4 regions of the Tistrella arctica genome follow, and region 3 is predicted to be linked to each of the others. Evidence: riboswitches for the same ligand, from Rfam matches in the RefSeq annotation. Region 3 holds a riboswitch; each other region holds the start of a gene.
The links. Region 3 has a riboswitch for cobalamin ahead of WG924_RS00055 (ribonucleoside-diphosphate reductase subunit alpha). Riboswitches for the same ligand answer to the same signal wherever they lie in the genome.

Region 1 (7,249 bases), on a different contig from region 3:
CGGACAGGGTTTCCACCGCCGCCGCCGCCCCGCCCTCGAACTGATAGTAATCATCGCTGTCCAGCAGGTCGTGTTCGCGGTTGTCCTGGTTCTGAACCACCGCATCGGCGCGCGACAGGGCGGCCGCGAACAGGCCGCGGGCGCCCTCACCCTCGGCGCCCGCGCCATAGGCATGACCGCCCCAGGTAAGATAGGCCTCGGCCAGATCGGCGCGGCTGGTCCAGCCGCCTTCATCGATCAGGGCCTGAAGACCTGCGCCATAGGCCCCCGGCGCCGAACCGAACACCCGGAAGCCTGCGGCGCGCGCGGCCGCCTCGCCATCGGCGCCATCGGCTTCCAGCCGGGCGCGATCATCGCGCATCGCCGCCGCGATCGGGTTGGTCTCGTCATCCTCATCGGCCATCGCCGCCACCGCCCGCACCGCGCTGTCGAACAGATCGATCTGGGCCGGAAACGCGTCGCGGAAGAAACCCGACACCCGCAGCACCACATCCACCCGCGGCCGGCCCAGCAGGGCCGCCGGCAGCACCTCGAACCCGACCACCCGGCCCGAGATGTCATCCCAGCGTGGCCGGGCGCCGATCAGAGCCAGCGCCTGGGCGATATCATCACCACCGGTGCGCATATTGGCGGTGCCCCAGGCGGTCAACACCATCCGGCGCGGCCACATGCCCTGCTCCTGGACGTGGGCATCGACCAGCAGGCCGGCCGATTTCCAACCCAGCGTCCAGGCGGCGGGCGTGGGCAGCGAGCGGCTGTCGAGCGAGAAGAAATTGCGGCCGGTGGGCAGCACCTCGGGCCGGCCGCGCGTCGGCGCGCCCGACGGCCCCGGCGCCACGAACCGGCCATCGAGGCCATGCAGCAATGCGGTCATCTCGGCGGCGCCGCAGGCCTCGATCGCCGGCCTGATCACCCGCTCGGCCACCGCCAGCACCTCGGTGGCGCGGATCCAGGCCGGATCGGCCGGCCGCGTGCCCGCCACCAGATCATGAGCCAGGGCTTCCAGCCGCTCGATCGTGTCGCCGGCGCTGCGCCAGCCGGCGGCATCGCCCAGCACGGCGGGCTTGGGGCCGGTCCAGGGGGCGGCGAAATCGCGTGACAGCGGATCGAAGCCGCCATCCGCCGGGTCGCTCAGCCCCAGATCCAGCGCCAGAGCCCTGAGGATCGAGGCGTCGCCACTCTGGCCGGCGTGGCGCGGGCTGCGCAGGATGGCCACCAGCAATTCGGTCAGCCGGTCACCATCGGGGCTGCTGCCGAAGATGTGCAGCCCGTCACGGATCTGAAGTTCCTTGATGTCGCAGAGATGGGCGTCGATCCGGGCCAGCGCCGCTTCCTCGGCCATGCCGGCCTCGACGCCGCAATCCTTGTCGAGCCCCAGCCGTGCCGCTTCGGCGACGATGCCGCGCCCCAGTTCGGGCAGGCGGCGCGGGTCCAGCCCGGTCGCCTCGTAATATTCATCGACCAGCGCCTCCAGCCGGCCCAGCGGGCCATAGCTGCCGGCGCGGGTCAGGGGCGGGGTCAGATGGTCGATCACCACCGCCGCCGTCCGGCGCTTGGCCTGCGCGCCCTCGCCGGGATCGTTGACGATGAACGGATACAGATTGGGCAGGGGGCCCAGCACCGCTTCCGGCAGGCAATCGGCCGACAGCGCCAGCGACTTGCCCGGCAGCCATTCCAGATTGCCATGCTTGCCGACATGCACCACCGCATCGGCGCCGAACGCCGTGCGCGCCCAACCATAGAAGGCCGCATAGCCATGGGGTGGCGGCAGGGCCGGGTCGTGATAGCTCTCCACCGGATCGATGTTGTAGCCACGCGCCGGCTGCACCGCCACCGCCACCCGCCCGAAGACATGCACCGGCAGGCGGAAGGCGCCATCGGCCACGAAGGGGTCGTCGGCCGGATCGCCCCAGCGGCCGCTGATCCGCGCCGCCGCCCCGGCCGGCATCGCCGCCAGACAGGTGCGATAGGCATCAAGACTCCAGGCGATGCCTGCCGTCTGATCGCCGTCATCCGTCGCCGCCGACGCGCGCCGCCGGGTCAGGTCGTTGGTGGGGCCGGCCAGAAGCCGGGCCATCAGGGTGGCGCCATCGGTCGGCGCATCACCGGTGTCATAGCCGGCGGCGGTCAGCGCGCCCAGAATCCGGGCGACGCTTTCCGGCGTGTCCAGGCCGACGCCATTGCCGATCCGGCCATCGCGGTTGGGATAATTCGCCACCACCAGCAGCACGCGTCGCCGCGCGGGCGGTGTCAGGCCCAGCCGCACCCAGGCGGCGGCCAGCGCCGCCACGAAATCCACCCGGTCGGGCTTCGGCGCCTGAACCAGGATCGGGCATTCGGTCGCCGGATCCCAGCGTGCCTCGGCCTTGAAGGCAACCGCGCGGGTCAGCACCCGGCCGTCGATCTCGGGCAGGCTGACATGCATGGCGAGGTCGGCGGGCCCAAGCCCGCGATGCCCGCCCGCCCAGGCGGCCTCGCTGGCGCCCGACAGCACCACCTGCAACACCGGGCGGTTCAGCCCGTCGAATGGTGTGCGGGCAGGCCCGCCCACCCCGGTCGCCGATCCCAGCGCGAAGGCCGTGGTGTTCAACACGATCGCCGCCCTGGCCCGGTCGAGCGCCGCGCGCACGAAGGCCGCCGCCGCCGGATCCTTCAGGCTCTGGGCATGGATGGCCAGTGGTGCCAGCCCCTGCGCCTCAAGGGCCGCCGCCAGCGCATCCACCGCCGCGGTCTGGCCGCCCAGCGCCAGGGCGCGATAGAACACGATGCCGGCGACCGGCCGGCCGGTCGCCACCGCCGCGTCGATCCGCTCGATATCGGCGCCGCTCAAGCCGTGCAGGGGCTGGGCGGCCGTGCTGTCGGCGGCGGTGCCGTCACCCGCGCCGGCCAGGGCCGGGTGCAGCCCGGCGGGCGGCAGCGGCACCGGCGCCGGGCCAGGTTCGGCGCGCCGGCCCAGCAGATGCTGGGCATGAAGCAGCAGCCCGCAGGCATTGCCGACGCCATTGCCCGAGAAATAGGCCAGCACCCGCCGCCGCTCCGCCGGCGACACCGTCGACAGCCCGTCGAGCGAGGCATCGGGCTTGTCGTCGCCGGGGATCACCACCAGGGCGATCGGCCGGGCGCGGGCGATCTCGGTCAACCGCTCCAGCCCATAGGGCCAATAGGCGGTGCCGCCCAGCAGGCGCACGATCACCAGCCGGGCATGGGCCAGCGTCCGGTCCACCCACAGATCCACCGACATCGGGTGCTTCAGGCGCTGAAGATTGACCAGCCGCAACCCGGGTGCGGCATCGCCCAGCCGATCCCGCGCCGCCGACAGGCAGGCAAGTTCGGTGTCGGCGGCGGTGACCACCACCATTTCGGCCGGGCTCTGGCGCAGGTCGATGGCCTCGTCGCCATCATCGATCCGGCCGGGTTCGGCTGCCAGCAGATGCATCGGGGGCTGCCCCGCCCGGTCTCAGGCCGCGGTCCGTCCGCCGAGCGCGGTCGCGACCGCCCCGGCATCCAGCCCCTGCGCACCGATCACCACCAGCCGTGACCGCCGGGCCTCGCCAGCCCCCCAGGGCCGGTCGAAATGCTGCTGAAGCCGTGGCCCCACGCCTTGAACCACCAGCCGCATCGGCTTGTTTGTCACCGAAACGAAACCCTTTACCCGATAGATCGGATGATCGGCCACCGCCGCCGTGATCCGCCGGCTGATGTCATCGGGGCTCATGCCGTCGGGAAGCTCGACCACGAAGCTCGCAAAGGCGTCATGGCCGTGCTCCTCCTCGCTGGTGCCGTCGTGATGGCTGGGCCGGGACGCGATGTCGTCCTCGGCCGCGGCGCCGATCCCCAGCAGCACGGCGGGGTCGACCTTGCCGCCTGCCGCCTCGATCACCCGGGTTGCCGGCCGCAATTCGGGCGCGATCGCCGCATGGGCGCGGGCCAGTCCGGCCGCATCCAGCAGATCGGTCTTGGTCACGATCACCATATCGGCGCAGGCCAGTTGATCCTCGAACAGCTCGTCGACCTCGGCCTCATGGTCGAGCGAGGTATCGGCGGCGCGCTGACGGTCCAGTGCCTCCGGATCATTGGCAACCCGGCCTTCGGCGAGCGCCGCGCCATCGACCACGGCGATCACGCCGTCGACCGTCGCCAGGGTCTTCACCGACGGCCAGGCGAAGGCCTGCACCAGCGGCTTGGGCAGCGCCAACCCGCTGGTTTCGATGATGATGTGATCGGGGCGCGGCTCGCGGGCCAGCAGCGCTTCCATGGTCGGCAGGAAGTCATCGGCGACCGTGCAGCAGATGCAGCCATTTGCCAGTTCAATCACGTTTTCATCAGGGCACGTGTCTATGCCGCAACCCTTCAGCAGATCGCCGTCGATACCGACATCGCCGAATTCGTTCACGATCAGCGCCAGACGCCGGCCGCCGGCATTCTCGATCAGATGCCGGATCAGCGTGGTCTTCCCCGCGCCGAGAAAGCCGGTGACGATCGTCGCAGGTATTTTCGACCGGGTGCTCATGCGCGCCTCACGTTGGTTCAATCGGGTCGCGGCAACGGTAGAGGCGTGTGGGGGCCGCCGTCAATCCGCTGTCTTCAGACCGCATGGCGAACCGGCCGACGCCATTCCGGCCACGTCGACGCCGTGAAAACGCGTTGCAGACGCAGGTCCGGCGGTCTAGCATCAGGGCTGCACAGGTGCCGTTGAGTGGTCCGGTCAGGGTCACTCGCGGAGAATTGGGAAGTCGGAACGCGATCCCGGATCACCCGATCCGGCATGGCGGAAGCCGACGCTGCCCCCGCAACGGTAGGACATGCGGCAAGCCCGTCGCAGCCACTGGGTTTCACCCCCGCCAGCATCGGCCGGGGCGGCCTGGGAAGGCACGGGCCCGGAGGATCAGGACCAGACGCGGTCCTTGAAACCTCCCGCGGTCGAGCCCGGAAACCAGCCTGTGACACGACCGGCAAGCCGCGGAGGGCGGTGCGCGCTGATCCAGGGCCGCGCATGCGGCTGTTCCGGACCCCGCCGGACAGCCCGCCCCATATGCCGCCCCCCCGGACATCGCCGCACCCGCTTCCGCTGCCAGCCATTGACCCATGAACCGCCGATCCGTTTCGGCGGAGGCGATTGGTGACAGTGCAACGATGGCGATTTATCCAGACATCTCAAACCGTTATCGATCAGCCGCAGATCGCGGCCGCGATGCCGGCTGACCACACGACGCCAGCCTCGCCGACGATTGCCCGGATCGACCATGACGCGGTCATCCTGCTGGTGCGGCGCGGCCAGGGCAGCCCGCGCCGGCTGGAAACCCTGCGCGCGGCCGTGGCCGCCCGGCTGCGGGACACCGCGGGCTTCGACGGGCCGGTGGTGCTGGCCTTCACCGAACTGGCGGTACCAGCCGTCTCGGGCGCGCTTGGCGACCTGGCCGGCGGCGGCCATCACGCGGTGCTGCTGGTCGATCTGGTGGTGCCGGCCGAGATGAGCCTGCGTGGCTGGCTGCCGGGTGCCCTGCATGACTGGGCACAGCGCCATGCCATCACCCTCGACATCAGCTTCAGCGCCCCGGTTGAGGGCGACCCGCTTTTCGTCGACGCGATCGCCGCGCGCATCGCCGCCAGCGACCACGACGACATCCGCAACAGCCCCGCCATCGACACCAGGCCGTCATGGAACGACCCGCCGGAGCATGCCCATCACATCTTTGCCTGCGACGGGCCGCGCTGTGCCCATCGCGGCGCCGGGCCGGTGTGGACGGCACTGCTGGCGGCGCTGGAAGCGGCGGGTCTGCGCAACAAGACCCCCGATCGGGTGATGATGACCCGCAGCCGCTGCCTGTTTCCCTGCAATCGCGGACCGGTGCTGACCCTGCATCCCGGCGGATACTGGTATGCGGTGCCCGATGCCGCCGCCGCCCGGCGGATCGTGGACGAGCATCTGAAACAGGGCCGGCCGGTCGGCGATCTTCTGTTCCGCGCCGCCACGTGACCGGAGGTCGCAGGCCGGCCCCGCCGCTTGTCATCCCGTCGGGGCGCGCCCATAAGATGCATATGGAATGCATTGAATGATGAGGCCCTGCGATGTCGCTGCACCCCGAGGGCGGCCCCGAACGGCGGGCCGCGCTGACCGCCCGGATCATCGAGGAGACCGGCCTGACCGATGCGGTCATCGGCCAGGTCGTCGACCGCTTCTATGACCGGATCCGCGTCGATCCGGTGCTGGGCCCGGTTTTCGCCGCCCGCATCGCCGATGAGCGCTGGCCGGCCCATCTGGCGCAGATGCGCCGGTTCTGGTCGTCGGTGGCGCTGATGACCGGCGATTATCATGGCCGGCCGATGCCGGCGCATCTGCCGCTGCCGATCAGCGGTGCCGATTTCGATCATTGGCTGGCGCTGTTTCGCGACACCGTCACCACCATCTGCACCGAGGCCGGCGCCGCATTGCTGATCGATCGGGCCGGCCGCATCGCCGCCAGCCTGGAGATGGGCATCGCCGTCGGGCGGGGCCAGATGCTGCGCCGCGGAGAGCGGCTGTCGTCCGCCTCTACCCACGAACCGGTATCCTGAGCACCCGTCAACGGCCGACGACCCCCACCCTGCCCGACATCACCACCCGGTCAGACCGCCCTGGCCGCTCAGATCCCGACCGCCGGCAGCGGCTGTGCCAGCCCCTCACGCGCCAGCGCCCGCTGCACCGCCGGCCGGGCCAGCACGCGTTCCGCCTGGGCATGCCAGTTCGGATACAGCCCCGCCATGTCGGTGCCGCCGCGCCGCCCCCACAGATAGAAGACCAGCAGGAACGCATCGACCACCGAATAGCGGTCGCCAAGCGCCCAGTCGCGCCCCGAAAGGCGGGCATCGATGCGCGACGACTGGTCGGCGATGGTCCGGGCCGCGCGGGCACGGATGCCGTCCTGCGCCGCCGGATCGTCGCTGAACCGGTTGCTGCGCCACAGCCCGCCATAGCCCTGGCCATGCATCACGCCCGACAGCTCGCTCAGCCATTCCAGCGCCCGGGCATGGCCCAGCGGATCGGCGGGCAGCAAGCCAGCGTCGGGGTGGCTGAGCGCCAGATACACCAGGATCGCCGGCGCCTCGGTCAGCGTGTCGCCCGCGGCCGTCACCAGCACCGGCACCCGCCCCTTGGGGTTGACCGCCAGGAAGGCCGGTGCCCCGGTCTCGCCTGCCTTGATGTCGACGATCCGGTCCTCATAGGCAAGATCCAGATCCTCAAGACCGATCCGCACGGCCAGCGAGCAGG
Region 2 (7,249 bases), 450 kb from region 3:
CCAGGCTGCGATCGACATCATCGTTTACCAGCACATAGTCGTATTCGGCATAGTGGCTCATTTCATCAGCCGCCTTGGCCATCCGCCTGGCCACCACCTCGGCACTGTCCTGGGCCCGGGTGGTCAGCCGGCGCTCCAGTTCCACGATCGACGGCGGCAGGATGAATACGGTCACCAGATCGTCGCGCGCCCGGTCTGCCAGTTGCTGGGTGCCCTGCCAGTCGATATCGAACAGGACGTCGCGGCCGGATGCCAATGTCGCCTCCACCGCCGCGCGCGGGGTGCCATAGCTGTTCTCGAACACGGTCGCATGTTCCAGCAGGGCATCGTCATCGACCATCCGCTGAAAGGCCGGCTTGTCGATGAAGTGATAATCCACCCCATCCACTTCACCCGGCCGCTTCGCGCGCGTGGTCACCGACACCGACAAGGCGATGTCGTCGTCGCTGGCCAGCAACCGCCGCGACAGCGTGGTCTTGCCGGCGCCCGATGGCGAGGACAGCACCAGCATCAGGCCACGGCGCCGGTCATGGGGAAGGCGGCGGCTGGTGGTGGCGGCATCACTCATGCCCACACCTTGGCCGGTCCGGCAGTCTGCATCACGTGTCTCGCTTCCATCATTCCAAAAGATCCCTTTATATCAAGGATCTTACTCAACATTCTGGATCTGCTCGCGCAACTGGTCGATCCGGGTCTTCAGCGCCAGCCCGATGCGGGTCAGCGTGGTGTCCGAGGATTTGGAGCACAGGGTATTGGCCTCACGATTGAACTCCTGGGCCAGAAAATCGAGCTGCCGGCCGACCGGTTCGTCGTCGGCACACAACGCCCGCGCCTGGGCGACATGAGCGTCCAGCCGGTCCAGTTCCTCGCGGATATCGGCCTTGGCGGCCAGCACGGCCGCCTCCTGGATGATCCTGTCTTCCGACAGGCCGGCGCGGTCGTGGAGCAGGCTATGGATCAGCTCGTCCAGCCGGTTGCGGATCACCTCGGGCTGGGCGGCGGCCGTCGCCCGGGCATCGGCGATCAGGCCGCCGATCGCATCGATATGCTCGTCGATCAGCCGGGCGAGGGCCGCGCCTTCCTGGGCGCGCGCCGCAACCAGCCGGTCGAAGGCCACGATCAGGCTGTCGGTCATCGCGTGCTCGCGGGTGGCGCGGGCGGCTTCGCTTTCCTCGTGCTCCACGGCCTGGATCAGGCCGGGCACGCGCAGCAGACCATCGATCCGCGGCGCCTTGGCCTTGGGGAAGCGCCGCTGCAGATCGGCGATCACCTCACCCAGCCCGTCGGCCACATCCGGGTCCAGGCGCAGCCGCGTGCCGCGGGCATGGACCACCATGGCAAGCTGCACGCTGACATGGCCGCGCCGCAGCCGGTCCTGGGCCACCCGGCGGATCACCGGCTCGAACTGATCGAAGCCGGCGGCGAGGCGGATGCGGAGATCCAGCGAGCGGCCATTGACGCTCTTGACCTCCCAACTCCAGCGATAGCGCGCATCGCCGGCGTCGGCGCGGGCAAATCCCGTCATGCTGGCGAGCGCCATGGCCAATCTCCTGAGGATGAGCGATGATCGGCGGACTATACGAACCCCGCAAGCCCCCGCCAAGCAGCGATTGCCACAGATGCCCGACGACACCCGCCCGCCACGCGACCGCCTGTCGCCCCGCCACATCGCCATCACCGGTGCGTCCAGCGGGCTCGGCGCCGCACTGGTCCGGGCCTATGCGGCACCGGGCGTCAGGCTGTCGGTGCACGGACGCGACGCGGCCCGCCTGGACGGTGTGGCCGCCGCCGCCCGCGCCAGCGGTGCGACGGTCGATACGGCCCTGTTCGACGTGACCGATGCCGGGGCCGTGGCAGACTGGCTCACCCGCGCCGACACGACCCTTCCCCTGGATCTGGTCGTCGCCAATGCCGGCATATCGGGAAACGAGGCGGCGTCGGGCGGCACCGTTTCGGCCGAGGTCACGCGCGCGATCTTCGCGGTCAATGTCGACGGCGTGGTCAATACCGTGTTGCCGGCCGCCAATCTGATGCTGGGCCGGGGACGCGGGGCGATTGCGATCATCTCAAGCCTGGCCGGTTATCGCGGCCAGCCCGGTGCCCCCGCCTATGCCGCATCGAAGGCCGCCGTCAAGGCCTGGGGCGAAGGTCTGCGACCGCGCCTCGCCAAGGGCGGCCTGCATGTGTCCGTCGTCTGCCCGGGCTTCGTGCGCACGCCGATGACCGGGCGCAACCGCTTTCCGATGCCCTACCTGATGGATGCCGATCGCGCCGCCGCCATCATCCGCCGGGGGCTCTGCCGCAATCGCGCCCGGATCGCCTTTCCCTGGCAACTGGCCGCGGTGGTCTGGCTGCTGGCAGCCCTGCCGGCATCCTGGGCGGATGCGCTTCTGCGCCGGATGCCGGGCAAATAGCCACCAGGACCGCCATGTCCGTGGCTGGCCGGCCCGCCATCGCGAAACGCGCCGACGCCCTGCGATATGCTCTTGCCAGACGCACCCCGATTGCGCAACCATGGCGCCACTGATGGTGTCCGCGATCGACTTGGTCGATCGGGGATGAAAAGGGAATGCGGTGCGCGATCACGGCCGAAGCCGGCGATCGCAATTCCGCGGCTGCCCCCGCAACTGTAAGCAGCGAGTGCCCCATCCTGACTGCCACTGGTCCATCGAGGCCGGGAAGGCGATGGCGGTGCGATGACCTGCGAGCCAGGAGACCTGCCGTCATTCGCGGTCACGGGCGAGCACGTCGGGCGGGGTGTACCGATGGGTTTTTGCAAGCGGTGGCGGCGTCAGGGCCCCGGACACCCGTCTTCCTTCAGGCACGGTTCCAACAGGCACAAAGCCGCATACCATGCTGGCCTCGTTCGCAGTGACCGATCGACATTGCTGAACGAGGTCTATCGGTGCCTGATACCACTGCCCGCTTCCGCGGCCCGGACTCCGTCCGCCGCCAGCCAGCCAACCGCCATGTCACCACGGCCGCCATTCTGACAGCCGCGCTCGCCGCCGGCCTGTCGTCGCCCATTGCACAGGCTGCCTCCGACGACGAGGTGACACCGCTCGGGCCGATCTCGGTATCGGCCGCACGCACGCCCACACCACTGGCCGCGATCGGCAGCGCGGTGACGGTCATCACCGGCGAGCAGCTTGAAGCGCTTCAGATCCGCCATGTCGACGATGCCCTGCGGCTGGTGCCCGGCGTCGCGGTCAGCCGCACCGGCTCGGTCGGCGGCCTGTCGCAGATCCGCATCCGGGGGTCGGAAGGCAATCAGACCCTGGTGCGGATCGACGGCATCGAGGTCTCGGACCCGTCGGCCGGCTCGGAATTCGATTTCGCCCATCTGCTGGCCTATGAGGTGGAGCGGATCGAGGTTCTGCGCGGCCCCCAGAGCGCGCTGTACGGATCGGACGCCATGGGCGGGGTGATCGACATCACCACGAAGCGCGGCGCCGGCCCGCTGTCGGGCAGTCTGCGGACCGAGGCCGGCAGCTTCGAGACCCGCGAGGCGGTGGGCAGCCTGTCCTATGGCGACGAGATTTTCGACGGCATGGTCTCGGTGCAGAGCTTCCGCACCGACGGCATCTCGGTCGCCGACGAGCGGGCGGGCAATCCTGAGACCGACGGTTATCGCAACCGCTCGGCCTTCGCGAAATTCGGCTGGCGGCCGACCGAGGATCTGGAATTCGCCCTGGTTGGCAGGACCCTGCGCTATCGCGCTGAAGGTGATGGCTATTCCACCCTGCCCGTCGACGGTGACGAAGAGACCCGCGGCACCCAGAGCTTCGCCCGCGCCGAGGCCCGCTATGCCATGGCCGATGGCCGATGGCGCCACAAGCTGGGCATGGCCCATACCGAGCACGACCGCGATTACCGCACGGACGGCACGATATCCAGCACCTATCTGGGGCGGCGCCTGAAGACCGACTATCAGACCGATTACAGCGTCGACACCACCACCGGTTTGCCCGCCAGCCACGATATCAGTCTGGCGGCGGAATATGAGCGCGAGACCGTGCGCACCCACAGCGACTGGTCATCGGTCGACCGGGCCTTCGATGCCACCGGCTATGCCGCCGAATACCGGCTGGGCCTGTTCGACAGCCTGTTCCTGTCGGCGGCCGGCCGGCTGGATCAGAACGAGCTGTTCGACGATGCCGCCACCTACCGGCTGACCGCCGCCTGGGTGATCGACGGCACCGGCACGCGGCTGCGCACATCCTATGGCACCGGGGTCAAGAACCCGACCCTCTTTGAACTGTTCGGATATTCAGCCAGTTACCGGGGAAATCCCGACCTGAAGCCGGAACGGGCGAAGGGCTGGGACGCAGGGGTAGAGCAATCCTTCCTCAATGGCCGTGTCACCGCCGATCTCGGTTATTTCCGCCAGGATATCGACCGGCTGATCCAGGGCACCGGCGATACCTCGATCAATCTGGACGGCACGTCGAGGATCGACGGCATCGAGGCATCGCTGACCCTGCGGCCGGTCGGATGGATGGACATCCGCCTCGCCTATACCTATACCGATGGTGAGGATGCCAATGGCGAGGAGCTTGTCCGCCGGGCGCCGCATGTCGCCAGCGCCGATATCGCCACCCGCTTTCTGGATGATCGCGCCCGCGCCGGCGTGTCGGTGGTCCATAACGGCGAGCAGAAGGACTGGGCCTATGACGCCAGCTACACGCGCAGCATCGTCACATTGGACGCGTATACGCTGGTCGGCCTGACCGCGGCCTATGACCTCACCGACCGGGCCGAGATCTTCGGTCGGGTCGACAATCTGTTCGACGAGCAGTATCAGGAGGTTCTGGGCTATGGTTCACGCGGGCGGGCAGCCTATGCCGGCCTGCGGATGCGGTTCTGAGCCATGATCCGGCGCAGCCCTGTGGCCGTGGCGGCGATGATCCTTGCGGCGATGATCCCGGCTGCGACACCCGTCGGGGCGGCGCCGGCCCGGATCGTCTCGATGAACCTGTGCGCGGATGAATTGCTGCTGCGGCTGGCGCCACCGGGGCGGCTGGTTTCGGTCACCTGGCTGGCGGCAGGGCCGGCGGCGATCGATGCCGGCCCTGCCGCCGGGCTGACGCTCAATCACGGGCGGGCCGAAGAGATTGCCCGGCTCCAGCCCGATCTGGTGGTGGCCGGGCGCTATACCACCGCCACCACCACCGCCATGCTGCGCCGCGCCGGCATCCCGGTGCAGCTTCTGGACGAGGCAACCAGCCTCGATGGTATCCGCGATCAGGTGACCAGCCTCGCGGCCGTTATCGGCAATCCCGATGCCGGTGTCGACATGCTGGCCCGGATGGATGCCATGCTGGCGGCGGCGCGGCCGGCGCCGGATGATCCGGGCGGCATGCCCGGCGTGGTGGTGCTGCGGCCCGGCGGCGGCGTTGCCGGCGCCGGCACGCTTCAGGACGAGATCCTCACCGCCGCCGGCCTGCGTAATCTGGCGCCGGATGCACCGGTGGATGGCGACGGCCGCATCGGCCTGGAACGGCTGCTGCGGCTGAAGCCGGAGCTGCTGATCCTGGACAGCGATGGCGCCGCACCCCCGGCCCTGGCACGCGAGGTGCTGGACCATCCGGCCTTCCGCAGCCGCCAGGCCGGCATCACCATCGCCTCGCTGCCGGCGGCGCTGTGGGTCTGCCCGGGCCCCTGGGTCGCCGAGGCGGTGGCAAGGCTGTCGGCTGCGCGCCGCACGGTGCTGGCCCGACGCGGTGCCGACCAATGATGATGAGGCCATACATCCGTCTTGCCGCCGGCACGCGCGTCGTCACCGGCGGGCTTGCCGCACTGACCGCCCTGCTGATGCTCACCTCGGTGGCGACCGGTCCCGACGGGCTGGATCTGTGGCAGGCCATCGCCGATCTGTGGCAGGACCGCGAAACCCTCGATGCGCTGGTCCTGGTGGAGTTGCGCCTGCCCCGGGCGATCCTGGCCGCCCTGCTGGGTGCGGGGCTCGCCATGGCCGGGGCCATCCTTCAGGGCCTGCTGCGCAACCCGCTGGCCGATCCGGGGGTGATCGGGGTCAGTGGCGCCGCAGGCTTCGGCGCGGTCTGTGTGTTCTATAGCGGGCTGGGGGCGCTCTGGGCGCTGGCTCTGCCGCTGGGCGGCATCACCGGGGCCTTGCTGGCGACACTGGTTCTGGCGCTGGTCGCCCGCCGGGGGGCGGGAACCACGGCGCTGATCCTGACCGGGGTCGCCATCGGCAGCTTTGCCGCCGCCTTGACCGCGCTGGCGCTCAACCTCGCGCCCTCACCCTATGCAGCACTGGAAATCGTGTTCTGGTTGATGGGATCGCTGGCTGATCGCAGTATGAACCATGTCTGGCTGGCGGCACCGCCGATCCTGATCGGGCTGGCGATGCTGGTTCGCACAGGCCGGGCGCTCGAAGCCCTGACCCTGGGCGAAGACACCGCCCGCAGCCTGGGCTTCGACATCACCCGCACCCGGCTGGCGGCGATCATCGGCACCGCGCTGGCGGTGGGGCCCGGGGTCGCCGTCGCCGGTGCGGTCGGCTTCGTGGGGCTGATCGTGCCGCATCTGATGCGGCCGCTGGTCAACCACCGGCCGGCGGCCCTGGTCTGGGTGTCCGGCCCGGCCGGTGCCGCCTTCACGCTCGCAGCCGACATCCTGCTGCGCCTGCTGCCGACCCGGCCCGAGCTGAAGCTGGGTGTGGTGATGGCGCTGATCGGTGCCCCGTTCCTCGCCTCCCTGATCCTGTCCGTTGCCCGAAAGGATCCCCGATGACCGCCACCGCCATGGCAGAGCGTCCGGTTCTGGAGGCCGTGAGCATCACCGTTGCCGGGCCGGCGCGCCCCATCCTGGATGCGGTCGGCCTGCAATTCGCGCCCGGCCGGCTGGTCGGGCTGATCGGGCCCAATGGCGCCGGCAAGACCACCCTGCTCCGCCTGCTGGCGGGGTTGTCGCGGCCCGATCGCGGCATGGTGCGTCTGGGCGGGTGCCCGATCCACGACCTGCCCGCCATGCGGCGCGCGCGCTGCCTGTCCTATCTGGCGCAGGGCGGTCAGGCACATTGGCCGCTGGGCGCCGACGCGGTCGTCGCTCTTGGACGCCTGCCCCATGGCGACGGCACGACGCCGGCCGACAGGGCGGCAATCGCCCGCGCCATGGCCCTGACCGGCACCACAGGCTTCGCCGGCCGCCGCATCGACCGGCTGTCGGGCGGTGAAACCGTGCGTGTGCTGCTGGCGCGCGCGCTGGCGGTCGAGGCGCCGGTGCT
Region 3 (7,249 bases):
ATAGCCGAAGCGTGCCGCCACGGCCCGGGCCTCGTCGAGATAGCGGACCGGCGACGACACCAGCGCCACCCGTGCGACATCCGCACCGTCCAGCAATGCCACGGCGGTGGCGGCACAGCCGATCGAATGGGCGATGATGCCCTGCACCGGCCCGGCATGACGCGCCGCATGGGCCACTGTCGCCGCCACCGCCACCGCCAATTGCGGAATGGTCGCGGTGCTGCCACCCGATCCGCCATGGGCCGGCAGATCGGGGGCGAAAACCGTGTAGCCTTTGGCCCGCAACGGTGCCACGAAGCCCGCCATATCGGCGTGGCTGCCTTCCCAGCCATGGACCAGCACCGCGCTCGATCCGGTGGCCGCCGCGCCATCGGCCGGTGCCCATTGGCGGATCAGCATGCCGGTGCCCGCCACATCGATCTCGGTCAGGCTGTCGGGCATCGGCATCTGCCGCGCCGGACGTGCCCGGCGGCGGTCCGGGGTGATGAGCGCGTGCGCCAACTGGCGCGGGGTCGGGCGCCGGGCCGGCGTCGCGGAGGCATTGGGGTCTGCCAGGGTTGCGGGCTGGGTGGACATCGGCACGGGCGCCTCTTCTGATGGTCATTGACGTTATATATGATATTGATCATATAATCGGCCATGGCAACCACAAATGACGCATGCCGATGCGGCACCGCCCCTTCCTTGACGCCCCCCTCCCCTGACGCAAAGGACAGGTCTTCCCCATGACCAGCACCGTCATCGCCGGCTATGTCCGCACGCCGTTTCACTTTGCCCGCAAGGGGGCCCTGGCCGGGACCCGGCCGGATGATCTGGCCGCAACCGCCATCCGGGCGCTGATCGACCGCGCGCGGCTCGATCCGGCGCTGATCGAGGATGTGATCATGGGCTGCGCCTATCCTGAAGCCGAGCAGGGCGCCAACATCGCCCGCCTCGCCCTGCTGCTGGCCGGCCTGCCGCAATCGATCGGCGGCATGACCGTGAACCGGTTCTGCGGATCGTCGATGTCGGCCGTCCATATCGCCCATGGCCAGATCGCGACCGGTGCCGGCGAAGCCTTTATCTGCGCCGGGGTGGAATCGATGAGCCGCGTGCCCCAGGGCGGCTTCAATCACAGCCCCAATCCGCGCTTCCGCAGCCCGGCTCGGCCTGATACCAGCCTGCCCGATGCCGATCTGATGATCGACGCCCATATCACCATGGGTGAGACGGCGGAGAATGTCGCGGCGCAGTATCGTGTTCCCCGCGCCGAGCAGGAGAAGCTGGCGCTCGCCTCGCAACGGAAGGCCGCCGCCGCCCGCGCCGAAGGCCGGCTGGCCGACGAGATCGTGCCGGTGGCCACGCCTGATGGCGTGGTCGTCGACAGCGATGGCTGCCTCAGACCTCAGACGACGCTGGAGGCTCTGGCCGGATTGAAGCCTGCCTTCCGGCCCGACGGCACCGTCACCGCCGGCACCGCGTCGCCGCTGACCGACGGTGCCGCCGCCGTGCTGGTGACGTCGGAAGCCTTCGCCATCCGCCACAGCCTGCCGATCCTGGCGCGGGTGCGCGCCACCGCCATTGTCGGCTGCCCGCCGGAAATCATGGGCATCGGGCCGGTGCCGGCCACACGCAAGGCACTTGCCCGCGCGGGCCTGACCATCGCCGATATCGACGTGGTCGAAATCAACGAGGCCTTCGGCAGTCAGGCGCTGGCCTGCATCCGCGCGCTTGAGATCCCCGAGGCGATCGTGAACATCGATGGCGGCGCCATCGCCATCGGCCATCCGCTGGGCGCCACCGGCGCCCGCATCACCGGCAAGGCCGCGCAACTGCTGAAGCGCACCGGCGGTCGCTATGCCCTCGCCACCCAGTGCATCGGCGGCGGCCAGGGCATCGCGACCATTCTTGAAGCCGTCTGATCAGGCGCGTTCAGCGTCAGGTTGCCGAGCGGTGTTCTGCGGTCGAACTGCGCCCAGACACCGGCCGTGCCATCCCAGTCGCCCCGGCTGGCGGCCTTGGAATATTCGGTCGCGCGCTGCTCGAAGAAATTGGCGTGCTCAACGCCGTTCAGGATTTCGACCAGCCAGGGCAACGGATGCGGCACCAGCGGTCGTGCGCCATCCTCGACGTCGGAATAACAGCCATGAACCGGCCGCAGGCCAAGCTGGGTCAGCCGCCAGTCCGCGATATAGCGGATATAGGCTTTGATATCGGCCGGCGTCATGCCGCCCACCGGCCCCAGTTCGAAGGCCAGATCGATGAACCGGTCTTCCAGCGACACCATGGTGCGGGCCACGTCGGTGATGTCGTCGCGCACCGATGCGGTCACGGCGCCGGTCTCGCGATGCCATTCATGAAACAGGCGGATGATGCCGGCGCAATGCAGGCTTTCATCGCGCACCGACCAGCTCACGATCTGGCCCATGCCGTTCATCTTGTTGTGGCGGGGAAAATTCAGCAGCATCGCGAAGCTGGCGAACAGGGCCATGCCTTCGGTGAAGGCGCCGAACATCGCCAGCGTCCGCGCCACATCCGCAACCGTGCCGGTGCCGAAGCTGTGCATGTAATCGGCCTTGGCGCGCATGTCGCCATAGCCGCGGAAGGCCTCGAACTCGGCCTGGGGCATGCCCAAGGTCTTCAACAGCAGGGCATAGGCGTCGATATGCACGGTTTCCATGTTCGAGAACGCCGCCATCATCATCTGGATCTCTAGCGGCTGGAACAGCGGGATATAGCGTTTCAGATAGTTGTCGCCGACCTCGATATCCGACTGGGTGAAGAAGCGGAAGATCTGGGTGAGCAACTGGCGTTCGGCATCGCTGACCCGGTCGGAATGCCAATCCTTGATATCCCCGCCAAGCGGCACTTCCTCCCCCATCCAATGGGTTTGCTGCTGGCGCTTCCAGAAGCCATAGGCCCAAGGGTAGCGGTCGACGTCATAGCTGCCGGTCGTGGTCAGCAACCCGACACGGCCGGTACCGACCAGGGTCATCGGATCGAGGTTGCCCGCGATGAGACCGACATCCGCCGCCGTCATCCTCACTGACATGCAAGGCATTCCTCATAATCGGTCGGCGTGGCGGATGCCGCAGAGCTCGGTGCCGTGTCCGGCCCCGTATTCACCAAGGTGTCGGTGTCACCCGCGAAGCCCGCACGCTGCAACGACCGCGACCGGCAGTAATACAGGCTCTTCACCCCCCGCTCCCAGGCGGTCCAGTGCAGCATATGCAGATCCCATTTATCGATATCGGCCGGCAGATACAGGTTCAGTGACTGGCTCTGGCAGATGAATGGCGCGCGATCGGCGGCGAAATCGATGATCCAGCGCTGGTCGATCTCGAAGGCGGTGCGGAACACGGCCTTTTCATCGGCGGTCAGCGCGGCCAGATGCTGCACCGATCCTTCATGGCCAAGGATGGACTGCCAGACCGCCGGCCTATCCAGCCCCTTGGCGACCAGCAGCCGGACAAGATGCGGGTTGCGTACCGATATCGCGCCCGACAGGGTCTTGTGGGTGTAGATATTGGCCGGGATCGGCTCGATGCAGGCGCTGGTGCCACCACAGATGATGCTGATGGATGCCGTGGGCGCGATGGCGAGCTTGTGGCTGAACCGCGCCTGCGTGCCGGCTTCCGCCGCATCGGGACAGGGGCCGCGCTCACCGGCCAGAAACACCGATGCCCGGTCGGCCTCCCGCCGCAGCTTGCGGAAGATGGCGAGATTCCACGCCTTGGCCATGGCGCTTTCGAACGGGATACCCCGCGCCTGAAGAAAGGCGTGAAAGCCCATCACGCCCAGCCCGACCGAGCGTTCGCGCATCGCCGAATAGCGCGCCCGGGCCATGCTGTCGGGCGCGGTCTCGATGAAGCTGGTCAGCACATTGTCGAGGAAGCGCATCACATCCTCGATAAAGCCCGGCGCCTCGTTCCACGCATCCCAGGTCTCGATGTTCAACGAGGCAAGACAGCAGACCGCGGTGCGCTCCTGGTCGTGATGGTCAAGGCCGGTGGGCAGGGTGATCTCGCTGCACAGGTTCGAGGTCGACACGCCCAGCCCCAGCATCCGCTGGTGGCGCGGCAGCGCCCGGTTGACGGTATCGATGAACAACAGATAGGGCTCGCCGGTCTGAAGCCGGGTTTCAAGAATGCGCTGCCACAGCCGGCGGGCATCCACCCGCCGGATCTCGCTGCCGTCACGGGGGCTGCGCAGCGCGACGTCATCCCCGGCCTTCACTGCCGCCATGAAGTCGTCGGTGATATTGACCCCATGATGCAGGTTCAGGCCCTTGCGATTGAAATCGCCCGACGCCTTGCGGATCTCCAGGAATTCCTCGATCTCGGGATGATGAATGTCCAGATAGACCGCCGCCGATCCGCGGCGCAGCGACCCTTGCGAAATCGCCAGGGTCAGGCCGTCCATGACATGAATGAACGGAATGATGCCCGAAGTCTCGCCACAGCCCTTCACGGTTTCGCCGATCGACCGGACCTGACCCCAATAGGTGCCGATGCCGCCGCCATTCGAGGCCAGCGCCACATTCTCGTTCCAGGTCCGGACGATACCGTCCAGGCTGTCGGGCACGGCGTTCAGGAAGCACGAAATCGGCAAGCCCCGCGCGGTGCCGCCATTGGACAGGATGGGTGTCGCCGGCATGAACCACAGCCGTGACATCGCATCATAGATCCGCTGGGCATGGCCGATATCGTCGCCATAGGCACAGGCAACCCGCGCGAACAGATCCTGATACCGTTCCCCCGGCATCAGATAGCGGTCGCGCAAGGTCGCCTTGCCGAAATCGGTCAACAGGGCATCGCGGCCATGATCGATGACAAGGTCCGAGGCGCGTGGCGCCGGTGCCAGCGGGGCCGGCAGCGGCGCATGCCGTATCCGGCCGGCCCCGACCGGCGCGGTAACGGGAACCAGATGACCATGACGGTCGAAATCGAAGGCCGGCGATGACATGGTGCTCACCCATCTGCCCTGGCGGACCGGTTCCGGGTGAACGCAGGGCGATGAAGGCCCCTGCGACGGTCCGGAACACCCGGACAAAGGCATGACCTGCCGCCTGCGCCCGCCGGGACTCCCCGCCCAGGGACGTTTCAACAGGTTCGCGGCAGGTCTCCTGGCTCGCGGGTCGCCGCTGCCACACAGGCCTTCCCGGCATGTTGCCATGCCAGTGACACCAGATCGTGTGGCCGCTCGCCGCCTACAGTTGCGGGGACAGCTTCGGCCTTGGCGGGCGCAATTGTAACGCCCGCCGCACCGAATTCCCTCTTAGCCCCATATATAGTGGATACAGGGAACCGAGAACGCTGCATCTTGTACAGATCCCCGGCCCGTCGTCAAGCCTGCCATCCGGCCTGCGCTTATCCGGCAAGGCCGAGGCCCAGCCGGGCCAGCACGGCCTCGATCGCCCGCCATCGGTCGGGCGTCACCTCGCCGCCGATCGTGATGCGCTTTGCCGCCGGATCCTCGCAAGCGACCACCAGCCCGTCGCCGGTGTCGCCGAGGGCCGCCCGCACCCGATGTTCGGCCGCAAGCTGACGCAGGCGGAAGCGTGCGATCTTGCCAAGCGGGGTCAAGGGCAGGTCGGGCAGCACGAAGACATGGCGCGGCCGCGCCGGCGGCTCGGCGATGTGCGCGGCCATGAAGGCCGCGATGTCGTCTTCGGTGCAGGTCATGCCGGCGCGCGGCATCACATACAGCACCGGCAGTTCTCCGGCATAATCGTCGGGCATGGCAACCGCCGCCGCCTGGGCGACCGCCGGATGGGCATGCGCGACCTCCTCGATCGCCACGGGATCGATATTGTGGCCACTGCGGATGATCACGTCCTTGGCCCGGCCGATGATCCGGAGCTCGCCCGAAGGCAGCACCTCGCCCAGATCACCCGATCGCAGCCAGCCATCCTGCGGACGATCGACGGTACCGGCAGCGGTGCGATAGCCCTGAAAGACATGTGGACCCGACACCAGAACCTCGCCGCGCGCACCGGGGAGACAGGCCGCGTCGACCGCGCCCAGCGCCACGCGTGCCAGCGGCACCGGCGGGCCCACGGCATGATCGTGAAACCGGCCGTCAGCCGGCTGGACCGACACGATCCCGCCGGTCTCGGTCATGCCATAAAGCTGACAGACCGGGCGGGCCGCGATCTTTTCCACCCGTGCCGCCAGTTCGGGCGCCAGCGGCGAACCGCCGGTCAGGATGGCCCGCAGCCGGTCGAGGCGCGCGGATCCGCGCGGGCTGTCGGCGATGGCTGCCAGAATGGTCGGCACACTGCCGATCATGCTGGTGGCGGTCTCGTCGACGATCTGCCAGAATCGCCCGACCACCGCCGGGTTGCGCAAGGCGGTGGCGGTTGGAAAAATCACCGTGGCGCCTTGCGACAGCGCCGCCAGCAGCACATCCACCGCGCCGCCGACATGAAACAGCGGCAGGCCGGTGAGCACGCGATCCTCGGCGGCCATGCCACTGCCGGCCGCCGCCATCAGCGTCGCCGCTGCCAGATTGCGGGCCGACAACTGCGCCAGCCGCGGCGCACCGGTCGTGCCACCGGTGTGAATGAAGGCCGCCACCCGGTCGGGATCATCCGGATCGACCGCCCCATCCGCACCGGTACCCCCGTCCGCACCGGTACCAACGAAGTCGGCCCAGGTAACAGCCCCCGGCCTGGCGGCGCCCATCGGCACCTCGACCACCGTGGTCACCATCGGCACCGACGCCACCGCCGCCATTACCCGGGCATGCACATCCAGCGCCGGATGCGGCCCCATGGTCACCACCACCCGAACCCGCGCCAGGGTCATCTGGGCCGTCAGTGCCTCGGCCGACAGCAGCAGGTTCATCGGAAAGGCGATACCGGCCGCCGTGGCGGCGATCAGCGCCGTCACGGCCTGCGGCACGAAAGGCAGCAGGATGGCGATACCGTCCTCCGGCCCGACGCCCGCGGCGCGCAAGGCCGCGGTCATCTGCCGGATCTCGCGGACCAGGGCCGCATAGCTGGTCGTGATCGGGGGCGATCCGGCGGCATCCGGCAGATAATCCAGCGCCGGGTGATCCGGACGCTCTGCCGCGATCTGTGCCAGCAGATCATATGGTGTGGGTGTCGCGTCGAGGCGCGCGCGCAGCGCCGCCTCACGCCCGTCTGTGCCGGTCGGCATGGGCCGTATCTCCCTCCCTTTGGGGACGTGTATTCGTTTTATTATTCTTGTCGTTGGCGCCCGTTATCCGGCCGGGCGCCGGCCGTGCGCGGCCTCAGCCGTCGCCG
Region 4 (7,249 bases), on a different contig from region 3:
CTGGTGGCCCTGGCCGATGATGGCAGCACCATCACGCCCGCCGATCTGCCGGGCGAGATCGGCGCGGCCCGGCCACTCGGTCCGCCCATGCCCCTGCCGCAAGCATGTCTGCCCCACACCGCACCGGTCTTTGCGGCCCCGATGTCGGATGCAGCGCCAATGGCATCGCTCAGATCGATGACCGATGATGCCCTGACCCGGGCACTGGCCGCCCATGACGGCAATATCAGTGCCGCCGCACGGGCGCTCGGCATCCACCGCGCCACCCTGCATCGCCGGCTGAAATCACGACAGCACGGCTGACATCCGGGCAGCACTGACCGCACCGCCGCTCAAGCCGTGGCACCGGACGCCAATTGTCTGGCATGGGCCGCGATATCGGCCGGCCAGCCCGCGATCCGTGCCTCGAACCCCGACAGGTCGCCGGCGAACAGCGCCCGCGTCGCCTCTTCATAGCCAGGCAGGTCGCCGGCCATCGCGTTCATGAAGCGATAGGCGGTCTCACGCGCCATCCGCAGGCGCTGATCGGGGCCCACGTCGCGGCGGGCGGCCTCCACCAGCTTGCGCAGCGCCACCGAGGCGCCTCCCGGCTGGGCGGCCAGCCAGTCCCAATGACGCGGCAGCAGGGTGACCTCGCGCCCGACCACCCCAAGCTTCGGCCGGCCCCGGCCGCGCGCGGCCGTCGCCGGCGCCGTGGTCTCTGCCGGCGCGGGCGCCACCAGCCGGGCCGCGATCTCGGCGCGGCTGCCGCGCAGATCGACATCCACCACCCGCCCGGTCGCGTCGTCAAAGATCAGCAGCGGCCCGGCTGCCCCGGCATCGGCGGCCGCCTTCACCGCCAACGCCACCTCGATCAGCGGCCCCGCCGCAAGGCGCCGCGCGCCATCGAAGGCGGTACTGGGTCGCTGGGTCCGGTCGGTCACGGGCAAGCCTCCTGCACGGGGTGTGGCAGATTTTTACCCGGTTAATAATCTCCCTGTCAATATAACCCGGGTTATATTACCGTCCGCAACCCAAGCCGCATGCCAGATCGAGGAAGAGAGAACCGTCATGACAGGGATCGACCGCAAGCGCGCCGTCGCCGCCTATAAGGAGCGCAAGGCCGCCTATGGCATCTATGCCATCCGCTGTGCCGTCCAGCCCGATCTCCGGCCCCATATCTGGATCGGCCAGACCCCGACGCTCGACACCATCCGCAACCGGATCTGGTTCACGCTGCGCCTGGGCACCAATCCCCACAGATCGCTTCAGGACGCCTGGCATCGCCATGGCGCCGACAGCCTGACATTTGAGGTTCTGGAACGGCTGGAGGACGAGGACGACATCCTGCCCTATATCCGCACCGCCCAATTGAAGGACCGGCTGGCGCATTGGCGGGCGGTGCTGGACGCGCAGGTCATCTGAGCCCCGGTCAGCCGGGTGGCTGGTCCGCGCCGGTTTGGCCGGTCAACGCCACAAGCAGATCATCCAGGCGGCGCGGCAATGGCCGGGCCGGGTCGATCATGCCGCGTGCGGCCAGCGCCTGGGCCAGCCGGCCCAGCATCGGCGGCCGCAGGCCCAGCCGGCGCAGCAGGTCATGGTCCTGAAACACCGTGTCAGGCGCGCCGTCACAGGCGATCCGGCCGTCGCCGAACACCGCGATCCGGTCGGCCCAGCCATAGGCGAGATCCATGTCGTGGGTCGCCACCACCACGGCCGTGCCCGATGCCGCCACGCCGTCCAGCAGCCGCATCAGATCGTCGACGCCGGATGGATCGAGCCCGGCCGTGGGTTCGTCGAGCAGCAGAAATCCAGGGCGCATCGCCATCAACCCGGCGATCGCCACCCGCTTGCGCTGGCCGAAGCTGAGCATGTGTGTGGGGCGGCCAGCCAATGCCGTGATGTTCAGCGCCGCCAGCGCCTCGCTGGTGCGCGCCCGTGCCTCGGCGGCATCAAGCCCCATGTTCAACGGCCCGAACGACACATCCTCGGCCACGGTTGCCGCGAATAGCTGGTCGTCGGGATCCTGCAACACCAGCCCGACCCGGCGGCGCAGCCGCGCCAGCCCCTGGCGGCTGTGAACCACCTCGGCCCCATCCAGCCACACGCTGCCCGCCTGCGGCTTCAACCCGCCGGCCAGGGTGAGCAGCAGGGTGGATTTGCCCGCGCCATTGGCACCCAGGATCGCCAGCTTCCGGGCTGGCGCGATCGCCAGATCCACCCGGTCCAGCGCCCGCGTGCGGCCGGGATAGGTGACCTCCAGCCCGACAGCCTTCAAGCCGGGCACGGTCTGGTCATGCGTGGGCGTCACAATCATCATCCGAGTTGCGCCAGCCCCAGAGCCAGCACCACCAGGCCGCTGCACAGGCCCGCGATGCGCGGCGCCGACGCCGCCGCCTCGACCGAGACGAAGCGCAGCGTGCCGTCATAGCCGCGCACGCCAAGCCCGGTGTTCATCCGCTGGGCGCGGTCCAGCACCCGCGGCAGCAGGCTGGCGAGCAAGCGGCCGTTGGAGCGGATCATCCGACGCGCGCCCTCATGCCCCAGCCGGGCGGCCTGGGCACGCTGGCCGGCTTCCAGACAATCGAGCACCAGCCAGATGATCCGGAACATCATCAGCGCGATATCGCCGATGTCGCCGGCCAGCCCGCGGCGTTGAAACAATTGCAGGATGCTGGTCAAAGGCGTGGTCAGCGCCAGCGCCAGCAATGCCGTCACGCAGGTCAGGCTCCGCTGCCCGACGAACAGCGCCTGAAGCCGCGCCTCCGGGCCGGCGATGCCGAAGACCGGCCAGCCGGTCGAAAGATCCAGCGTCACCATCTGCGCCAGCGTCGAGGTGGCGATGAACCCGACCGGAACCATCGCCGCCCGCGCCAGATCGCCCGGCCGCACCCGTGCCCCTGCCAGCAGCGCCACCACCAGACCGGCCAGGATGATCACCTGCCCGGCCCAGCCGGCGGCCAGCAGCGACACCAGCATCAACCCGGCGCAGACAACCAGCTTTTCCGCCGCCGGCCAGTGCCGCCAGCGATTGGTATGGGCGCTGCGGTCAATGGCGCGCATTGCCGCTCCGCAGCGGCGCATCGACGACGGGCGTGACAGCCCCGGTCGCGCCATCTTCCGCCGCATCGCGCCGCCCGCGCCGCAGCCCGAAATAATAGCCCAGCAGCCCGGCGCCGATCGCGGCCTGAAGCGCGAACAGCAGGCTTTCGATCTCGCCGCTCGGCGGCTCCCACAACGGGCTTGCCCAGGGCTGATAATCGGGATGGATCTCGGTGATCATCGCCTCGGCCTCGCCATCGGCGCCGGCGAATTCCACCGTGCCGGGCGGGTGGATCAGCAGCGGTGCGATCGCCAGTGCCGCCACGGCGGCCAGCATCGCCAGATTGCGCTTGATCATGATGCGACCTTTCCAGCGGCGGCGGCGCGGCCGCGCAGCACGTTCAGGCTCAGCAGCTCGCCACGGCTGTAACGGCTCAACATATTGAACACCACCGCGGTCAGCAGCCCCTCGCTGATCGCCAGCGGGATCTGGGTGATCGCGAAGATGCCGAGGAATTTCGAGGCGGCACCGGCCACCCCGCCCGCCGGATCGGGGAAGGCGATCGCCAGTTGCAGCGAGGTGGTGACATAGGTCGCAAGGTCACCCAGCGTCGCCGCGAAGAAGATCGCGAGGGCAGCACTCAGTCCGGCGCCGGTCATGCCCCGAAAGATACCCCAGGCCACGAAAGGCCCGACGATCGCCATCGAGAAGATGTTGGCGCCAAGCGTGGTCAGCCCGCCATGGGCCAGCAGCAGCGCCTGGAACAACAGCACGATCGCGCCCAGCACCGTGGTGACGGTGGGGCCGAACAGGGCGGAGGCGAGCCCGGTGCCGGTGGGGTGCGAGCAACTGCCGGTCACGGATGGCAGTTTCAGTGCCGACAACACGAAGACATAGGCGCCCGATGCGGCCAGCAGCAGCTTGACCTCGGGCTTGTCGCGCACGAGCTTCACGATGCGGCGCGCGCCGGCAATGACAAAGGGTGCTGAAACCAGGCCCCAGCCCACGGCGTGCGTCGCGGGCAGATAGCCTTCCATAATATGCATGCCGATCCTCCGAAGCCTGATCGAGCCTCTTCACACGGCAAGGCCTTCGGAGATGACCGGCGATCCGCCGATATATCCCGCCCCCATCCGAACGCCCCGTTCGAAGAGTGGCCCTGTCAGACGCGAAGGCAGGTCTCCTGGCTCGCGGGTCATCATCCGTCGCCGGCCTTCCCAGTGTCCCGACCCGGAGTCCCCGGTGGCCGGTATCCCAGTGGCCAGTCTTGCCCAGTGGTATAGCAGGGCGACAGACTCTCCGCTTACAGTTGCGGGGGCAGCCATGGCTTCGCGGGCGACCGCCCGCTTCCATGTTCCCTTTTCACCGCCCTGGCAGCGCCCTTCTGAGCGCCGGCATGGCAGACCTTCGTGACCGGATTGTGATCTGTGGTTGCGCTGTGTGTCAAGCGGGCGAAGGGGCGTGATCTGTCACTGGCGGATAGCGGCAGCACCGCCTGTCACAGATCATTCCGGCCCATCGGGTGCCTCAGGTCAGGAGAAGAAGGTGCCGTCGCTCCCACCGCCGTTGAAGTTAGCTGCCGTGGTCGCGACGAGCATCGCCGTCAATCGAGGTGCCGACCAATGCCGACGCGTCTTAGACACCTGCCCCCCACAGGACGGCTCCTGCCACAGATCGTTGCTGCCGGAGATGTGGTGATTGCCGTGTGTCATCATAGCCGCTCCAAATAAGTATCGTGACGCCATCATTCTTCCGGCAAGGCGGCTACATTTCAATCGAAAATCCGGCCATCGTGGGTCCAGCAAAGATTCAATCGTGGCACCAGATATGATACATTTCGATGAATGTTTTGGGGTTCCGCCTTTCGAAGGCGGCCCAGTTTTCCAGGTTGGCACCCGCCGGATCATTGGGAAACATTGCCCGATAGCGGGGCATGACATCACTTTCCGGCAGGGAAAGCCCAGCGAAACTCAACCCAAGCGCATCGAGATGCGCCGCGATCATCGACACCGTGAACAGCACCTCCTGCTCGTGAAACAGCAGGTCACGCAGATGGTTGAGGTTATAGAAATCACCACAGGTCACCAGATGCGCCAGAGCGGGATCGAGCCGGCCGTCGAGCAGATCGCGCCGGAAGCGCCGCATCGAGGCCGCGTCGCCGCGCCAGCCATGACGCGCCAGCCACAGCCGCGCCGCCAGCAGATCGCGCCGGGCCGTGGCGCTGTAGAGCCCGATCTTCATCCAGCCGCCCGGATGCAGCAGATCGCGCAGCCGTCGCCACGCCGCCAGCGGGTCGGCGGTGTGGTGCAGCACGCCCACCGCCTCGATCAGATGAAACCGCCCGGGCCGCCCCGCCGCTTCCAGGCGTTCGCTCGTCAGATCGAACAGGTCCGCCCGCAGCATCGCCACGTCGTCGCAGCCATGCAGCCCGGCCTTGTGGGCCGCATAGGCCAGGCTGGCGGCGCTCAGATCGATGGCGGTGACGGAGCGGTGCTGATAGCGCCGGGCGGTGTGGATCGTGTGCCGGCCGGTGCCGCCGCCCGCGATCAGGATATCCGGATCGTCGGGAAGCGCTGCGATCGCGGCATGCGTGGGTGTTCCTGTGACAGGCGTTCCAAGGGTGCGCGCCAGCACCTCGGCCAGCCGTCGCCGACGGATAGGGCGCAGGCCGCGCCAGCGCGGATAGGGCCAGGACTCGTATTGCGCGCGCACCCGCAGCGACAGCGGATCGGTGACCGGACGCAGGGCCGGAATCCGCTGGGCGGCGATCGCCATCGGCTCGTCATGAAACACCGCCAGAAAGCGGCGCCGCGCCGGATCGGGCAGGGCCGGCCGGGTGGCCAGTTCGGCCATCGCCGCCATCGGCGGCATCCGATACATGGCGATCGCGACCAGATCATCGGTCAGCGCCACGTCGCCAAGTTCCGCCGCGCGGGCATCGACCCTGGCGATTCTGGCGTCGAGCGCCACCTGTTCATCATCCGTCCAGGCGGCGGCATAGTCTGAATTCAGCAGGCCGGCCGCAAGGCTGATGCGCGCCTCCAGCGGCAGCGGCTCGCGCTGGTTTTCCCCCTGATCATCGGCCGTCAGCCCGTCATTCAGGCAACAGCGGCGTCGCAGCCGGACCATCGCCCGCTCGATCACCGGATGGACATTTGCACAGCGATCGAGAAAGCGCCGGAACAGCGGATCGGCCGCGAGCGCCGAACAGGTCGCATCATCGGGCGTGGCGGCGGGCACGGTCTCAGGGCCCAGCCCATGCCGGCGCGCCAGCATCCGGCCCGCGACCGCCGCGATCCGCATGTCGTCGATGTCGCCCGCCGTCAGCCGGGCCAGAATCTCGTCATACAGCTGTACTGGCGGCGGCAGGCGAAGACGGCCAAGGCAATGGGCGATCATATCACCCACCTTCGGATGGTCCGGCGCCAGCCGGCGCACGGTCAGCAACGAGGCCATCGCCAGATCCGCGCGCCCGAATGCCATGTGATGGCGGGCCAGCGCGAGATGGGCGTCACGATCCGCCGGATCACGCCGCACGGCGTCGGTCAGAACCCGGTACCGCGCTCGATCATCCCCCATCCGCCACCTCCGTTGCCCCACACCACCTGCACAAGCCTTCAATACGCGGTTTGGCCCGATCCTTAAAGTCACCTCCGGCGGATCAGACTCCGCATCGCGGTCATATCCAGGCAACAGGAGATCCGAGATGACGACACCGACCGGGTTCATCGGTTTGGGGGTGATGGGGCAGCCGATGGCGCTGAACCTGGCGCGGGCCGGCATAGGGCTGATCGTGTGGAACCGCACCAGTTCACGCGCCCAGGCCCTGGCCGATGCCGGCGCCGAGGTGGCGGCCACCCCGGCGCAGGTGTTCAGACGTGCCCATGTCGTGTTCCTGATGATGATGGACGGGGCGTCGATGGATGCCGTACTGGGTCGCGGCACGCCCGGCCTCGCCGCCAATGTCCGTGGCCGCATCATCGTTCACATGGGCACCACAGCCCCCGGTTATTCCCGCGCGCTGGGTGATGATATCCGCGCCGCCGGCGGTGATTATGTCGAGGCGCCGGTCTCGGGCTCGCGCCTGCCGGCCGAGGCCGGGCAACTGGTCGCGATGCTGGCGGGCGATCCGGGGCCGGCCGGGATCGTGCGGCCGCTGCTGGCGCCGATGTGCGCGCGGGTGGTCGATTGCGGCGCGGTGCCGTCGGGCCTGCTGATGAAGCTGGC

Region 1: another riboswitch for cobalamin. It lies ahead of WG924_RS21930 ((2Fe-2S) ferredoxin domain-containing protein); the one in region 3 lies ahead of WG924_RS00055 (ribonucleoside-diphosphate reductase subunit alpha).
Region 2: another riboswitch for cobalamin. It lies ahead of WG924_RS02060 (TonB-dependent receptor plug domain-containing protein); the one in region 3 lies ahead of WG924_RS00055 (ribonucleoside-diphosphate reductase subunit alpha).
Region 4: another riboswitch for cobalamin. It lies ahead of WG924_RS14455 (energy-coupling factor ABC transporter permease); the one in region 3 lies ahead of WG924_RS00055 (ribonucleoside-diphosphate reductase subunit alpha).

Annotation. Positions count from the first base shown of each region.
Region 1 is NZ_JBBKTV010000010.1:132,126-139,374, forward strand. Features, by position in the region: gene cobN (cobaltochelatase subunit CobN) at 1-3,436, opposite strand, end outside; gene cobW (cobalamin biosynthesis protein CobW) at 3,458-4,510, opposite strand; cobalamin riboswitch at 4,668-4,956, shown strand; gene WG924_RS21930 ((2Fe-2S) ferredoxin domain-containing protein) at 5,192-5,977, shown strand; gene WG924_RS21935 (group III truncated hemoglobin) at 6,070-6,555, shown strand; gene WG924_RS21940 (glutathione S-transferase family protein) at 6,624-7,249, opposite strand, start outside.
Region 2 is NZ_JBBKTV010000001.1:460,403-467,651, reverse strand. Features, by position in the region: gene gmk (guanylate kinase) at 1-568, opposite strand, end outside; gene WG924_RS02070 (YicC/YloC family endoribonuclease) at 650-1,540, opposite strand; gene WG924_RS02065 (SDR family NAD(P)-dependent oxidoreductase) at 1,620-2,414, shown strand; cobalamin riboswitch at 2,511-2,739, shown strand; gene WG924_RS02060 (TonB-dependent receptor plug domain-containing protein) at 2,906-4,867, shown strand; gene WG924_RS02055 (ABC transporter substrate-binding protein) at 4,871-5,737, shown strand; gene WG924_RS02050 (FecCD family ABC transporter permease) at 5,734-6,756, shown strand; gene WG924_RS02045 (ABC transporter ATP-binding protein) at 6,753-7,249, shown strand, end outside.
Region 3 is NZ_JBBKTV010000001.1:8,027-15,275, reverse strand. Features, by position in the region: gene WG924_RS00070 (alpha/beta hydrolase) at 1-576, opposite strand, end outside; gene WG924_RS00065 (thiolase family protein) at 726-1,901, shown strand; gene WG924_RS00060 (ribonucleotide-diphosphate reductase subunit beta) at 1,835-3,031, opposite strand; gene WG924_RS00055 (ribonucleoside-diphosphate reductase subunit alpha) at 3,022-4,944, opposite strand; cobalamin riboswitch at 5,079-5,305, opposite strand; gene WG924_RS00050 (AMP-binding protein) at 5,349-7,142, opposite strand; gene WG924_RS00045 (crotonase/enoyl-CoA hydratase family protein) at 7,237-7,249, opposite strand, start outside.
Region 4 is NZ_JBBKTV010000006.1:92,557-99,805, forward strand. Features, by position in the region: gene WG924_RS14425 (sigma-54-dependent Fis family transcriptional regulator) at 1-303, shown strand, start outside; gene WG924_RS14430 (DUF2239 family protein) at 333-923, opposite strand; gene WG924_RS14435 (GIY-YIG nuclease family protein) at 1,051-1,404, shown strand; gene WG924_RS14440 (energy-coupling factor ABC transporter ATP-binding protein) at 1,412-2,296, opposite strand; gene cbiQ (cobalt ECF transporter T component CbiQ) at 2,296-3,042, opposite strand; gene WG924_RS14450 (energy-coupling factor ABC transporter substrate-binding protein) at 3,029-3,379, opposite strand; gene WG924_RS14455 (energy-coupling factor ABC transporter permease) at 3,376-4,068, opposite strand; cobalamin riboswitch at 4,179-4,446, opposite strand; gene WG924_RS14460 (methyltransferase) at 4,832-6,601, opposite strand; gene WG924_RS14465 (NAD(P)-dependent oxidoreductase) at 6,729-7,249, shown strand, end outside.